One region of the Amycolatopsis alba DSM 44262 genome, then DNA from elsewhere that is predicted to be linked to it. Evidence: predicted binding sites of a transcription regulator. Region 1 holds the regulator's gene; the other holds the start of a gene.
The links. Region 1 encodes HspR, which represses chaperone genes until heat shock. Its sites were predicted from a motif close to ANNTTGAGTNNNNNNNACTCAANNT; they were not measured.
Positions count from the first base shown of each region.

Region 2: the regulator HspR is predicted to act here: its motif matches at 4,993-5,017, upstream of lon (endopeptidase La).

Region 1 is NZ_KB913032.1:3,489,706-3,497,550, forward strand. Features, by position in the region: gene AMYAL_RS0116500 (MFS transporter) at 1-537, opposite strand, end outside; gene AMYAL_RS0116505 (MarR family winged helix-turn-helix transcriptional regulator) at 613-1,077, opposite strand; gene AMYAL_RS0116510 (globin domain-containing protein) at 1,347-2,552, shown strand; gene AMYAL_RS0116515 (globin domain-containing protein) at 3,083-4,183, shown strand; gene AMYAL_RS0116520 (lytic polysaccharide monooxygenase) at 4,344-5,093, shown strand; gene AMYAL_RS0116525 (DUF305 domain-containing protein) at 5,090-5,689, shown strand; gene AMYAL_RS0116530 (heat shock protein transcriptional repressor HspR) at 6,026-6,454, opposite strand; gene dnaJ (molecular chaperone DnaJ) at 6,460-7,635, opposite strand; gene grpE (nucleotide exchange factor GrpE) at 7,669-7,845, opposite strand, start outside.
Region 2 is NZ_KB913032.1:4,403,373-4,411,217, reverse strand. Features, by position in the region: tRNA gene AMYAL_RS0121065 (tRNA-Thr) at 1-65, opposite strand, end outside; gene AMYAL_RS0121060 (putative bifunctional diguanylate cyclase/phosphodiesterase) at 145-2,760, opposite strand; gene AMYAL_RS0121055 (GNAT family N-acetyltransferase) at 3,041-3,988, shown strand; gene AMYAL_RS0121050 (SAM-dependent methyltransferase) at 4,018-4,866, shown strand; gene lon (endopeptidase La) at 5,034-7,436, shown strand; gene AMYAL_RS0121040 (hypothetical protein) at 7,612-7,812, shown strand; gene AMYAL_RS49275 (helix-turn-helix domain-containing protein) at 7,809-7,845, shown strand, end outside.

The DNA.
Region 1 (7,845 bases):
CGTCGAGAGGATGGCCGCGGCGACGACGAAGGTGGCGACGTCGACCATCACGGCGACGTACAGGCCATCGCGGCCGACCCACACCAGTAGTCCGGCGGCCGCGAGCCCGCCCAGTCCGAAGCCCGCGGAGCGGACCATCGCGGCTTCGGCGAACGGCCGGTCCTTCGGCCCTTCGCCGGCGACATCGGCGATGAGCGAGAACTGCGAGCTGTAGAACAGCTGTTGCCCGGCCGCGAGCATGACCGACGCACCGACGACACCGGTGAAACCACCGGCCAACAGGAAAGCGCTTGCTCCGGCGGCCTGCAGGACGTGGGCGCAGATCATCACCGTCCGCGGTCCGATCAGGTCGACGAGCCGCCCGGCGAACGCGGGGACGAGCAACCCGGCCAGCGCACCGAGCGTGACCGCCACCCCCGCCTGGGCGAGCGGCAGCCCCACCACACGGATGACGAAGACGAGGCCCAGCGGGAGAAAGAGTCCCGAGCCGAAGTTGTCGATTCCCAACGCGACCAGCAACGCGACCCTGCTCCGCACGACTTCGACGCTACCGGCGTGACAGCGCTACGAAAGGTCCGTTCAGTCAAGACCGGCGGGTAGCAACAAAACCCCTCAGACGGGGCAGGTGCGGCCGCCGAGGACCGCGCGCACATCGGCGTTCATCTCCGCCAGGCGTGTGGTCAGCTCGATGACCTTCTCGTCGTCCCAGTCACCCAGCGCGCGCTCCATGAACGCCAGATAACCGGTCCGCCTGCGCCCCAGTTCCTCGTGTCCCCGCTCGGAGATGCTGATGATCGACGCGCGGCCGTCCTCGGGCGCGGGACGGCGGTCGACCATTCCCGCCGCGGACAGCTGGGAGATTTGACGGCTCACGACCGAAAGGTCCACAAAGCGCCGTTTGGCAAGTTCCGAAGGCCGCGCCTCGCCGTGCTTCGCCAGATCGGACAGCAGCATCGCGGCGGCCGGATGCAGGCCGGGGTCGTCCTGCCAGGCCTGCATGATCCAGGCGTGCTGCAGCTGGGAGGCTGCCTTCAGCTCACGCATCAGCTCGACCCTCGCGTCGTCTGCTGAGCTCATCGATTCCTCCCGGCTACTTGTATAGTACAAGTTTATTCGGCGACACTTGCGTAAGACAACTATTTACCTCGTGAGATCGCCCACTGCCCGCCGGATTCGAGTACACCCGTCCGGAGCAACGATGCGGGCAAAAGGGCTCTCGGCGGCTAGTCTCGCGAGCGAGCCGGAACCAGCCGACCGGCCGACAGCCACTGACCGGAGAGGTGAATGGTCCGTGAATTCTTCTCCAGTGGTCACACGTCCGTGAACCTGGGAAGCTCTCTTCCGGTATGCGCTTTCCGATCAGCGACTCCCAGCCCGTGACAGCCGACGCGGTCAGCCCGGTACCCCGGTCGTCGGCGCCACGCGCAGCCCCTCCCGCGGTCACCGCGATGGTGGGGCTCATCCGTGACACCTGGGCGAAATCGGAGCCCTTCATCCCGGAGATCTCCCAGTTCTTCTACGGGATGCTGTTCACCCTCGCGCCCGCCACCCGCGACTTCTTCCCGATCAACATGGAGGTCCAGCGCGGCAGGCTGGTGCGCGCACTGGTCCACATCGTGCAGATGGTCGACCGGCCGGACGATCTCGTGCCGTTCCTGACCCAGCTCGGCCGCGACCACCGCAAGTTCGGCGTGATCCCGCGGCATTACGAGGCCGTCGGCACCGCGCTGCTCGCCTCGCTCAAGAACCACCTCGGTCCGGACTGGACACCGGAGGTCGAACGGGCGTGGGCGGAGGCGTTCACCATCGTCGCCCGCGCGATGCAGGAGGCCGCCGCGGCCGACGTCAACCCGGCGTCGTGGTCGGCCACCGTACTCGAACACCGGCGGCTCACCTGGGATCTCGCCCTGGTCCGGGTCCAGCCCGAGTTCGCGGTGCCGTATCAGCCCGGCCAGTACATGAGCGTCGAAGTCCCGCAGCGGCCGAGGCTCTGGCGTTATCTGTCCCCGGCGAACGCTCCGCGCGAGGACGGCGGCATCGAGTTCCACGTGCGCGCCGTCGACGGCGGCTGGGTGTCCCGCGCCATCGTGAGTCATACGCAACCCGGCGACGTCTGGCGGCTGGGCCCGCCGCTCGGCAGGCTCGCGGTCGACCGGGCCGACGACCGCGGCGTGCTGATGATCGCGGGCGGCACCGGCGTCGCGCCGTTGCGCGCCATTCTGGACGACCTCGCGCAGTGGGGCGAGAACCCGAAGGTCCAGCTGTTCTACGGTGGACCGTCGCGTGAGGACCTCTACGACCTCGACGAATTGCGAGCCCTCGCGGCCACGAACCCGTGGCTGACCGTGACCCCGGTGATCGAGCACGGTGACGAAGCGCCCGGCTGCGTCCAGGGCACGCTCGCGGAAGCCGTTACACAGCAAGGATCCTGGCCGGGCCACCGGATCCTCGTCGCCGGTTCGCCCGCGATGATCCGGGCGACGGTGTCCCGGATGCTGGTCGCGGGCAGCGCGCTCGACCAGATCGCGTACGACCCCTTCACCATCGACTAGCAGGCATTTCCCACTCCGTTCAAAGATCACCGGCTTTGCCGGAAACGCGTTCGTCGAATGCGATTCCACAATGGAGATCAGCATAAGACCGCATACTGTTACGTAGTCGGCCGAACACGGAAAAAACGCCACCCGATCGGCGGATCAGGACTTGCCGAAAACTGGCGAAAAACACTGGTGAAGCAAGGGAAATCCCTGCTGCTTGAGCGCCCTTACTTAGTGCCAGACGGGGTTGACGGCGCGTATATCGTTTGGTCCGTTCGAGCGGGAAACATCTTTTACCGGATCCTTTCCCGACGTTCGGGCATACAGTCAGGAACCCTCGGGGGAACACGATCGCCATCACTACATCGGGTCTGGAGAATATGCCCGATACAACTGGAGAACATCGTTCAGCCATGACTGCCGAAACAGTGAAGTACGAGCATCCACCGAGTTCGTCCAGATCTTCACCACCACGGACTCCCACCACCGGACCGGTTCCCGTTCCGCCCTTGATCGAAACCCCGACCGTTGACAAGAGCGTCCAGATGGCCAAGCTCGTCCGGACGAGTTTCGCCGCCGTCGAAACGAAGGCCGACGAGTTGTCCCAGTACTTCTACGGGGCGCTTTTCTCCGTTTCGCCGGACACCAGGGCGCTGTTCCCGATCAACATGGCCACCCAACGAAATCGTTTACTACGCGCGCTCGTCTACGTCGTGCAGATGGTGGACCGACCGGAAGAACTGACCACCTTCCTCAGTCAGCTCGGCCGGGATCACCGGAAGTTCGACGTGCTCGGCAGGCATTACGACGCGGTCGGCGTCGCACTGATCGCCACGTTGAAAAGGTTCTTGAAAGACGACTGGACACCCGAAGTCGAAGACGCCTGGGTCACCGCGTACGGCGTCATTTCGAAGAGCATGCGCGAGGCCGCGAACAAGGAGGCCGGGCCCGCGTGGTGGAAGGCGACCGTCGTCGAGCACCGTCTCGTGTCCCGCGATGTCGCCATCGTCAAGGTGCGCACCGACCAGCCGCTCCCGTACCGGGCCGGCGGCTACGTCAGCGTGGAAGTCCCGCAGCGGCCGAGGATGTGGCGGTACCTGTCGCCCGCCACCGCGCCGCACGACGACGGGTTGCTGGAGTTCCACGTGCACGCCGTGCGCGGCGGCTGGGTGTCGCGTTCGATCGCCCACCACACCCGGTTCGGCGACACCTGGCGCCTCGGCCCGTCGCTCGGCGCGCTTTCGGTGCACCAAACCGAAAGCCGCCCGCTGCTGATGATCGGTGGCGGCACCGGGGTCGCGCCGATGCTCGCCCTGCTCGACGAGATGTCGCGCTGGCAGCACAACCCGCCGGTGCACCTGTTCTTCGGCGGGCGGCGGCCGGAAGACCTCTACGCCCTCGACGAGCTCCGCGGGCTGGCCGTCACCTGCCCTTGGCTGACGGTGACCCCGGTGACCGAGGAAGGCACCATCGCAGGCGGCGACCGCGGCACGCTGGCCACGGCGGTCACGCAGCGCGGCGCCTGGAAGGAGCGTGACGTGTATGTCGCCGGGTCGCCGTCGATGATCCGCGCGACGATCGCGAAACTGCTCGCCGCCGGAACGGATCTGGCCAGGATCAAGTACGACCCCTTCACCCTGGACTGAGCCGATGCTTCGTTCGTATTAGGCCGTTCGGCTGTTCTACCTGGGCTCGACGCAGTAGTAGGTCTGCGAATCATTGACCGCGGTCACCGGCGGATTTATGGTCTAGACCACATTGCTCCCCCTCAACGGGAACACCGTCGTTCCATCCCCAGGAGCCGGCATGACCGTCAAACGCAAGCTCGTGGCAGCCGCCGCCGGTGCGATCCTCGCCCCGATCGCCGTCGTGGCCATCCCCCAGGTGGCCAGCGCCCACGGCTACGTGCTGTCCCCGCCCAGCCGCCAGGCCAACTGCGCCCAAGGCAAGGTTTCCGGCTGCGGTGCCATCGTCTATGAACCGCAGAGCGTCGAAGGCCCCAAGGGGCTCCGCAGCTGCAACGGCGGTCTTCCGGGATTCGCCGAGCTCAACGACGAGTCGAAGTCCTGGCCAGCCGCCTCGGTCGGCAACAGCGTGACCTTCAACTGGAAGTTCACCGCCTACCACCGGACCACGAACTACGAGTACTACATCGGCGGCACCAAGATCGCCGACATCAGCGGGAACAACTCCGCGCCGAAGGACCCGACGTCCCACACGGTCAGCCTGAACGGCTTCAGCGGACGGCAGAAGGTCCTCGCCATCTGGAACATCGCGGACACTCCGATGGCCTTCTACAGCTGCATCGACCTGCAGATCGGCGGTGGCAACCCGCCCACCAGCAATCCGCCGACCACCAGCAACCCGCCGTCGACGTCGAATCCGCCGAGCAGCACCACCAACCCGCCCACCGGTGGCACCTGGGCCGCCGGGACGGCCTACACGGTCGGCAGCACGGTGACCTACGACGGCGCGACCTACCGCTGCCAGCTGGCGCATACGGCGATCCAGGGCTGGGAACCGCCGAACACCCCCGCACTGTGGACACGCCAGTGAAGCTGGCCCTCGTTCTCGTCGCCGGTCTCGTGGCCCTCGCGGGCTGCGGTGCCGGTGATGGCTCACCCACCACCGCCGGTGCCCCGCTCTCCCCGGTCCCCGCCTCGGGCGCACCGGCGTCCGCCGAGTACAACGACGCCGACGTGATGTTCCTGCAGATGATGCTCGCCCACAACGACCAGGGCGTGGAGATCGTCAAACTGGTGAAGACCAAGCAGGCGCAGAAGCAGGAGCTCAAGGATCTCGCGGCCGCCATCGAGGCGACGCAGCAGACCGAGAGCACCGACATGCGGAACTGGCTGAAGAACTGGGGCAAACCCGAGACGGGCTCGATGGACCCGAACGCGCACCACCATCACGGTGGCGACGGGCTCACCGACAAGGGCCTGCTCGCCGCACTGTCCAAAAAGGATGGTTCGGAGTTCACCCTGGACGTCGCCGACATCTTCGTCGCGCACCAGCACAACGGGGTCGCGTTGGCGAGGACCGAACTGAAGGACGGCAAGAACCCAGGCTCGAAGGCGCTGGCCCAGCGGATCATGGACTCACGGACCGGCGAGGTCCAGCAGATCCGGGCCCTGGTCCCCGGCCAATAGCGCAATCAGTCCTCTGATCGCCCCGGCGTCCGGGCGATCAGAGGACTATCGAGGGGTAGGCGAAGCTGTCCTGTCGGACGGCCAGTCAACGCCTGGTGGCCTCGCCGGAAGCGTTGTGAAAGCCACTTTCACAACCTTCAACGTTGCGAAAGTGGCTTTCACGACATCAGCTCCCAGCGGCTCTCACCTGTCGCGCTGGGCCGGGTGTCGCGAAAGCCACTTTCGCGACATCTGATATCCCGAAAGTGGCTTTCACGACACCCCGAAGCCCGAAGAGGCACGAGCAGCCGAGCTCGACCCGTTCGCGCCTTGCCCCTCGATAACGCGACTTGCCACTCACGACCGTTTCTTGGGTTTCCAGACCACCAGTGCCGTCTGCTGCCGCAGCGTGACGAGGTCCTTGCGGTAGGAGGCGTGCACGGCCGCGGCCGTCTGCTCGGCGGTGACATACGCCGCCGTGAGCTCTTCGGTCAGTTCGGCGATCCGCGCCCGGAGGGCGTCGACCTGGTTCTCCAGCTCGATGATCCGCTTGATGCCCGCGAGGTTGACACCGTCCTCTTGGGACAGTCGCTGCACCTCGCGGAGCAACGCGATGTCCCGCATGGAGTACCGGCGGCCACCACCGGAGGTCCGGCCCGGCGACACGAGACCCTGGCGGTCGTAGGACCGCAGGGTCTGCGCGTGCAGGCCGGACAGCTGCGCCGCCACCGAAATGACGAACACCGGGGTGTCCTCGTCCGCACCGTGCGGCAGCGCGCCGAACATCGTGCTCACCTGCCTTCGAGAAGTTCGGTGATCTCCGGTCGTGGGTCGTGCTCGGACATGGCCTCCGCGTAGGCCTCCAGCGCTTCACGGGCCTTGTCGTCCAACTTGGCCGGAATGGCCGCCTGCAGGGTGACCAGCAGGTCGCCCTGCGAGCCGTCCCGCTTCGCGATTCCCTTGCCGCGCACGCGAAGCACGCGACCGCTCGCCGTACCCTGCGGCACCTTCAGCGAGACCTTGCCCTCCAGCGTCGGCACGGTGATCGTGCCGCCGAGGGCCAGTTCCGCGAAGGACACCGGCACGGTGATCGTCAGGTCGAGGTCCTGGCGCCCGAACACCGCGTGCGGCGCGACGTGCACGCGGACGTACAGATCGCCCGGCTGCGCGCCACCCTTGCCCGGTTCGCCCTGGCCCGCCAGCCGGATCCGCTGGTCGTCGGCGACGCCCGGCGGGATCCGCACGGTCAGCGTGCGGGTGCGGGTGCTGACGCCCTCGCCCGCGCATTCCGGGCAGGGGTCGTCGATGATCGTGCCGCGGCCGCGGCAGTCGCGGCACGGCTCGGAGAACGCGAACGCGCCCTGGCTCCGGCTGACCAGCCCGCTGCCCTGACAGGTCGAACACGTCCTCGGGGAAGTCCCCGGTTTCGCGCCGTTCCCGCCGCAGGTGGAACAGGTCGCCGGGCTCGACAGCCGCAGCGGCAGGGTCGCGCCCTTGACCGCCTCGGTGAAGTCGATCCGGACGTCGGTCTCCACGTCCGCGCCGCGCTGCGGCCGGTTGGCCGTGGCACCGGCCGCGGCGCCGCGGCGGCCGAAAAGACCACCGAGGATGTCGCCGAGACCGCCGAAGCCGCCCTGCTGCTGGCCCGCCTGGCCGAAGATGTCGCCGACGTCGAAGCCGCCGCTTCCGCCACCGCCGCCGGGGAAGCCGAAGCCACCCGGACCGCCGGAGCCGAAGAGGCGGCGAGCCTCGTCGTACTCCTTGCGCTTGGACGTGTCGGAAAGAACGCCGTACGCCTCGGAAACCGCCTTGAACTTCTTCTCGGCCTCCGCGTTGCCCGCGTTGGCGTCGGGGTGGTTCTCCTTGGCCAGTTTGCGATAGGCCTTCTTGATCTCGTCCGCGGTGGCGTCGGAGGAGACGCCCAGCTCACGGTAGAAGTCCTTACCGATCCATTCCCGTGCACTCACCGAACGTCTCCTCCTTTCACGCCGTATCGCCGATCAGCGGTTGTTCTCATCGAAAAGTTCGCCCTCGAGCGGCAGCTCGCCGCCGACGGGCGGGTCCACCGGGGCGTCCTGCGCCGCCGGCGCGGGAGCGGCGCCCGGCTCGTGATCGGTGACCCCGACCAGCGCCGCGCGCAGCACACGCTCGCCGAAGCGGTAACCGCGGCGCATGAC
Region 2 (7,845 bases), 910 kb from region 1:
TACGGAATCGAACCGTAGACCTTTTCCTTACCATGGAAACGCTCTACCGACTGAGCTAAAGGGGCCTTGCCCTCTCGCGAGGACTTGGAAAGATTAGCAGGCCGGTCGAAGGGCCTGAACCGGGGGCCCAGTTACCGCAAAACCTCAGGTCAGCAGGGTCAAGACAGTCTCGGAGTGCCGTCCGGGCGAACGCGCCGTGCGGGCCTGCAGCCACGCCTCCAGGCGGTCCTCCGGCAGCGGCCGCGAGATGAGGTAGCCCTGTGCCACGTCACATCCCATGGCCTCGAGCTGATCCCGCGCGACGTCCTCCTCGACACCCTCCGCCACGACCGTGAGGCCGAGCGAGTGGCCCAGTTCGACGATGGAGCGCACGACGGCGAGGTCTCCGAGATCCGTGCCCATGCCGAGAACGAAGCTCTTGTCGATCTTGACCTGGTCGACCGGCAGCTGCCGCAGGTACGCCAGTGACGAGTAGCCGGTGCCGAAGTCGTCGACGGCGAGCACGATGCCCAGCGAGTGCAGTTCCCGCAGGATCGGCAGCGCCTTCTGCGGGTCGGACATCACACCGGATTCGGTGAGCTCGAAGGTGAGCAGCTCGGGCGGGATGCCGAAACGGTCGAGTTCACGCGCGACCTTCGTCGGGAAGTCCTCGTCGGCAAGGTTGCGCACCGAGAGGTTCACCGCGGCGGAGATCCGCAGGCCCTCGTCGAGCCACTTCCGCACGCGCTTCAACGACTCTTCGAGCACGAAGGACGTCAGGACACCGATGAGGCCCGCCGCTTCGATCGCCGGGACGAACTCGTCCGGGCCGAGCCTGCCGAACTCCGGGTGCACCCAGCGCACGAGCGCCTCGACGCCCTGGATCTGCCGGTTCGGCAAGGTGATCTTCGGCTGGTAGTGGACGCTCAGCTGGCCTTCTTCGAGCGACTGCCGGAACTGCGTGACCATCTGGAACCGGCGCATGAAGATCTGGCCCATGCTGGCCATGTAGCCGCGGACCTCTTCACCGCCCTTGGTCGCGCGGACGGCGACGTCGGCGCGCTGCAGGAGCCCGTCGACGTCGACCTGCTCGTCGTCATCGGCCGACGAAGTGACGTAGCCGATCATCGCGTTGGCTTCGACAGAGAGCCTGTCCACCGGGTACGGGGCGACGAGTTCCGCGCGGAGCAGTTCCGCGGCGGCCTGGGCGCGTTCCGGCGCGCAGCCGACGAGGAGCGCCGCGAAGGACGCGCCTTCGAGCCTGGCGAGCGGGACGTCGGGGCCGAGCGCGTCGCGGATCCGGCGACCCGCGGCGATGACCATCCTGTCGGCCCACACGTAGCCGAGTGCGTCGCTGACGGTGGAGAAGACGTCCAGGTCGACCCGGAGCACGACCGCGTCGACCTGTTCCCGCAACGGTTCCTTGGCGACCTGGCGGAAGCCCGGCCGGTTGAGGAGGCCGGTCAGCGGGTCGTGGTAGGCGTCGTGGCGCAGGGTCGCGAGCAGGCGCCGGTTGTCCAGCGACGTCGCGAGGTGGCTGGCCATGGTGCCGAGCAGCTGGACGTCGTACTTGCCGAAACCGCGCCAGCGGGACAGCCTGTCGTGCGCTTCGACGACGCCGAGGAGCTGGTTCGCGCTCCGCAGCGGTACGACCAGCGCCTCCTGCGCGCCGCGGTCGAGCAACGCGGAGCGGACGTCGGGATTGGCTTCGGTGATCCGGAAGTGCCGGACGTGCGCGCCGGGCAGGCGCAACAGCGGGTCGTCGGCGGCCGGGTCGACGGGTGGCAGTTCGTCACCCGCGACGACCATGCGCATGGTGTCCTTGGGTTCCAGCCGCAGCCTGAGCACGACACGGCCGGCGGCCAGCTGGTCCTTGATGCGTTCGGCGATGGTCGCCCACTCGCGGACGTCGACGCCGCCGACGAGTTCGTCGGCCCGCCCGGCGGGACGCGCGGCGGCCTGCTGGCCGGATCGCGCGACCATCAGGCTGACGTCGGACAGCGCTTCCATGTCGCGCTGTTCGCGGAGCAGATCGGAGTACGCCCAGTACAGCGCGGTCAGTCCGAGGAAGACGGCCAGCACGAGCGGCCAGGCCTTCGGCGTACCGGAAATGACCAAATAACCGGAAAGACCGACCGAGGCGTTGACGAAGCCGACGACGAGGATGCGGCCGGTCAGCCGGATCGCGGTGCTGACGCGCATGCGTCGGCGCAGCACGCGGACGGCGGCGAGCGCGAGCAGCGTGCTGACCAGCGGCGCGGTCAAAGTGCCTGCCAGCGCGGCGATCCACGTCATGTCGTGGGCGCCGGAGGCCTGTTTCACCAGTCCTGCCACGGCGAACGCGCCGGTGATCTCCAGCAGGAAGGCGCCGGCGTTGTAGAGGACGCGGCCCGCGACCTTGCGGGCCAGCAGGGTTCCGATGCCCGCCGCGAGATGCGCGGCGAGGACGACTTCGAAAGGTGCGACGAAGAATCCGATGACCAGCGGGATCTCGGTGAACGAGATCGTCCACGAGATACCGCTGCGGACGTCGACGTTGATCCCGAGCTGTTCGGCGAGGAGGAACGCGAGCGCGAGGATCGGCCCGATCCACAACAGATCGTCCGAGGCCTCGAAGTCCAGCCACAGGCTGACGGCGGCCGCGGCGGCGATGCCCATGGTGAGTACCGCGAAGGTGTAGACGCGGAACCGTCGCTCGTCGGTACGAGCCTCCGTAACGGCGCCTCCCTTGCCCGCTGCCGCCTGTGCGGCGCTCACGGGCCTGCCGTTCGTGTCCGGCATCCGACCTTCCTTCCCGGCTGCCCAACCGGTCTTGTCCTACCGCGACCTCGGGGACGAGGGCAATACAGTACCCCGGAGGGCGTACCCAAGTCCCATTCGAGACAGTATGAGATCACCCCAGGGTTAACAATGGGCGCGTCGCGCTGACCTGCGTGGACCAAGGGGTGAAATGGGAGCGATATTCGCGTTCCTTCCGACTACCGGAAGTCACCTGGCGGCACGGCGGAGCCAATCTCGTGAAGTTCCCGGCGGACCCGTCAGTAGGGGCTTGAATAGTCGTATGAATAGCCACGCCATCGCCGCCGGGCATACCGAGCGGCTCGCCACCGTGGACGCCCTGCTCCCGGAAATGCCTGCACTGGAGCCTGTCGAGGGCGCCGTGTCACTCTCCGCGACAGCAGGCGACTCGGTCGCCGCCGGATTGTCGGTACGGACCGAAGCAGGCCCCGATTCTGTTGACTCTCCGTGGCGGGCCCTCGTCGAGCATCGCCTCGAAGCCCGGCTCACCGGCCCTCGTCCGGAAGCGGCCCTTGACGCATTACTCACCCGATGGGATGAACATCTGAAGGCGGTCGCCCCACCTGGGGATGCCGAAACGGCGGCGACCGTGGTGCGGCCCAGCCGGGATTCGCCCGGCTCGGCCGAATTGCTGCGCCGAGGATTCGCTCCGGTGCTGGTGATCGCGGTCCGCCCGGCCGACCGGCTCGCCGTGACGGGGCCGCCCGCCACACCCGGCGTGCACATCCGGCCCGCCGAAGCGGATGATCTCGAAACCGCCGTCGGACTCGAACTGGAATTGCAGCGCTATGACGCGCAGTTCGGTTCCGTCACTTTGCGCGAGGGCGCGGAGGAAGCGATCACGGCGGACCTGTCGAAACAGCTGGGGCGGGAAAATCCGACGTTGTGGATCGCCGAGCTGTACGGACGTCCGCTGGGCATGGTGCGGGTGCAGTTCCCCGGCGAGACATCGTGGATCGGCCACCGGGTCGCGGCCGAGCGGGTCGGTTACCTGTCGTCGCTGGCGGTCGCCGAACCGGCGCGGTCGAGCGGGGTGGGATCGGCGCTCGCCGCGCACGCGCACCAGGTCTTCGACGAATGCGGGACCGAAGTCGTGCTGCTGCACCACGCGCTGGCCAATCCGCGGTCGACGCCGTTCTGGTACGGGCAGGGCTATCGGCCGCTCTGGACGTACTGGCAACGGCGACCGGCGGTGTACCGATCCCGATAGGCTCGGTCCTGGAAGATCAGGGGGGTTCTGTGACCAGGGACGATGAAACGGCCCCGGTGGCGCCGACCGGGGTCGACACCGAAAAACCGTCCGCGGCGAGGATCTACGATTGGTTTCTCGGCGGGACCCACAACTGGGCGGTCGACCGGGAGTTCGCGCGGCGGCTGGAACGGCAGTGGCGCTGGGTGAAACCGGGCGCGCGGCACAACCGCGAGTTCATGAACCGCGTCGTGCGCGCGGCGCTGGACGCCGGGATCCGGCAGTTCGTCGATCTGGGTTCCGGTGTCCCGACAGCCGGGAACGTGCACGAGATCGTCCGGGACGAACTGGCGCCCGGCGAAGAGGCGAAGGTCGTGTACGTCGACTACGAGCCGGTGGCGGTGGCGCACGCGGAGCTGATCCTCGAACGGCATGAGGCGACCGACTGGGCCGGGATCGTCCAGGCGGACATGCGACGGCCGAAGGACGTCCTGCGGCATCCGGAGACGCTGCGGCTGATCGACTTCTCGCAGCCCGTCTGCCTGATGATGATGGCCGTGCTGCATTTCGCCGGGCCGCACGACGATCCGCCCGCGCTCGTCGCGACCTATCGGAACGCGCTGGCGCCGGGCAGCTGGCTGGGGATTTCGCATATGAGCTTCGGCGGCCAGACCGGCGAGGACGCCGACGGGCTGCGCTGGATGGTCGAGCAGTACCGGCAGACGAGCAACCCGGTGTGGATGCGGGACCGCGAAGACATCGAGCCGCTCTTCGGGGACTGGCCGCTGCTGGAGCCCGGCGTCGTCCACCTGCCCGAGTGGCGGCCGGTCCGGGAGCTGCGGCGGGACGAGGAAGGCGCCCGGCCGTTCGCCTGGTGCGGTGTCGCCACCCACCCCTGACCTCCGACCTCTTCCCGCACCGTATCGACTTTAGCGGGCTAATCTCGATGCCTTTGGGCGGAGAGGTCGGAGGGGTGGGTGATCGCTGACGGCGAACGCGAGGAGGAAACAAACGGGTCGATCGGAGAGTTGAGCTAGGCAGACTCAACTAACCGAGGAGTGCACAGATGACCGACAACCGCCTCCTGCCCGTCCTCCCGCTCGATGACGACGTCGTGCTGCCGGGCATGATCGTCCCGCTCGACCTCGCCGACACGGAGACGCGCGCCGCGGTGGAGTCCGCCCAGGCCAACACGCCTGCCCAGGCTTCCTTCCCAGGGATCAGGTCCAGCGCCGCCACCAAGGCCGAGGTGCTGATCGTCCCCCGCGTCCACGGCGAGTACGCCGGGCTCGGCACCATCGCGACCGTCGAGCGCATCGGGCGCGTGCCCGGCGGCAAGACCGCGGTGCTGCTGCGCGGTACCCGCCGCGCCGTCGTCGGCCGCATCGCCGACGGTCCCGGCGCCGCCCGCTGGGTCCACGCCGAGGTCGCCACCGAGACCACCGACGACAACTCGGCGACGCTCGCGTCCGAGTACAAGAGCGTCGTCCTCGCGATCCTCCAGCAGCGCGGCGGCTGGCAGATGATCGACGCCGTCCAGGAGGTCGAGGATCCGTCCGCGCTCGCCGACCTCGCGGGCAACTCGTCGTACCTGAACACCGAGCAGAAGCTCGAATTGCTCTCCGCGCTCGACGTTTCGGCACGGCTCGAAAAGGCCCTCGAATGGAGCCGCGAGCAGCTGGCCGAACTGGAGGTCACCGACACCATCCGCAAGGACGTCCAGGAGGGCATGGAGAAGCAGCAGAAGGAGTTCCTGCTGCGCCGCCAGCTCGAAGCGATCCGCAAGGAGCTGGGCGAACTCGACGGCACCGCCAACGACGACGACTACCGCGCCCGCGTCGAGGCCGCCGAGCTGCCGGACGCGGTCAAGAAGGCCGCACTGTCCGAAGTGGACAAACTGGAGCGGACCTCGGACCAGTCCCCCGAGGGCGGCTGGATCCGCACGTGGCTGGACACCGTCCTCGAACTGCCGTGGAACGAGCGCACCACCGACGTCCACGACATCGCCGCCGCACGCGACATCCTCGACGCCGATCACGCCGGTCTCGACGACGTGAAGGAACGCATCATCGAGTACCTGGCCGTCCGCAAGCGCCGGGCCGAATCGGGTCTCGGCCCGGTCGGTGGACGGCGTTCGGGCGCCGTGCTCGCGCTCGCCGGTCCTCCCGGAGTCGGCAAGACCTCGCTCGGCGAGTCCGTGGCGAAGGCGATGGGACGCAAGTTCGTCCGCGTCGCACTGGGCGGCATCCGCGACGAGGCCGAGATCCGCGGGCATCGCCGCACCTATGTCGGCGCGCTGCCCGGCCGGATCGTCCGCGCCATCAAGGAAGCGGGGTCGATGAACCCGGTCGTGCTGCTCGACGAGATCGACAAGGTCGGCGCCGACTACCGGGGCGACCCGACGGCCGCGCTGCTGGAGGTGCTGGACCCGGAGCAGAACCACACGTTCCGCGACCACTACCTCGAGGTCGAGCTGGACCTGTCCGACGTCGTGTTCCTCGCGACGGCGAACGCGCTCGAGACCATCCCCGGCCCGCTGCTGGACCGGATGGAGCTGGTCACCCTCGACGGCTACACGGAGCACGAGAAGGTCACCATCGCCCGCGACCACCTGCTCCCCCGCGAGCTGGACCGCGCCGGCCTCGGCAAGGACGACGTCATCCTGACCGACGGCGCGTTCAGCCGTATCGCCGCCGAGTACACGCGGGAAGCCGGGGTGCGCAACGCGAACCGGACCATCGCGAAGGTGCTGCGGAAGGTGGCGACCAAGGTCGCGCTGGACGAGGTCGAGCTGCCGCTGACGATCGACGCCGACGGGCTCGAAACCTACCTCGGCCGCCCTCGGCACCTGCCGGAGTCCTCGCTGCCCGCGTCGACCCAGCGCACGTCGACGCCGGGCGTGGCGACCGGCCTGGCGGTGACCGGCGCCGGCGGTGACGTCCTCTACATCGAGGCGTCGCTGGCGGATCCGGAATCCGGCTCGACCGGGCTGGCCCTGACCGGTCAGCTGGGCGACGTGATGAAGGAGTCGGTGCAGATCGCGTTGTCGTACCTGCGCTCGCACGGCGCGGAGCTGGAGCTCCCGGTCGGTGACCTGAAGGACCGCGGCATCCACGTGCACGTCCCCGCGGGCGCGGTGCCCAAGGACGGGCCGAGCGCCGGGATCACGATGACGACCGCGCTGGCGTCGCTGCTTTCGGGCCGCGTCGTGAAATCGGACGTCGCGATGACCGGTGAGGTGTCGCTGACCGGTCGCGTGCTGCCGATCGGCGGGGTCAAGCAGAAGCTGCTGGCCGCGCACCGGGCCGGGATGAAGACGGTGATCATCCCGCAGCGCAACGAGCCGGATCTCGACGACGTCCCGGCCGAAGTGCTGGCGCAGCTGGATGTCCACGCTGTCGCGAACGTCCGCGAGGTACTGGACATCGCGCTGGCCCCGGCGTCCACTCCGGTCACCCAGGCGGCGTAAGGCGTAACGACCCGAGCGGGAGCCCCGGATCCGTCCAGGATCCGGGGCTCCCGGCATTTCCGGATCCGGACGAACCCGGACATTAATCGCCCTTAAACTCCCTATCACGGTTTGATAACGTATATTCCGTGCCACCCCGCCGGGTGCGGCCGCTGAACCTTGAGAGGGCAAGGTCATGAGTCACGGAATCCTGTCTTCCCCACAGCCGAGGCGCCGGTGCGTTTCGGCCGGTCAGATCGTTTGCCTGAGCATTCTCACCACATTCACCACACTGCTGACCTTCACCGGTACGAGCGCGCCGATCGCGGCGGGGATCGCGATCTCCCTGTTCGGCGCCGTCCTCGGCCGGACAGTGCCCGGACACGCGCGCCGATGAACACGGAATCGGAATTCATGGCGCGTTTACGCG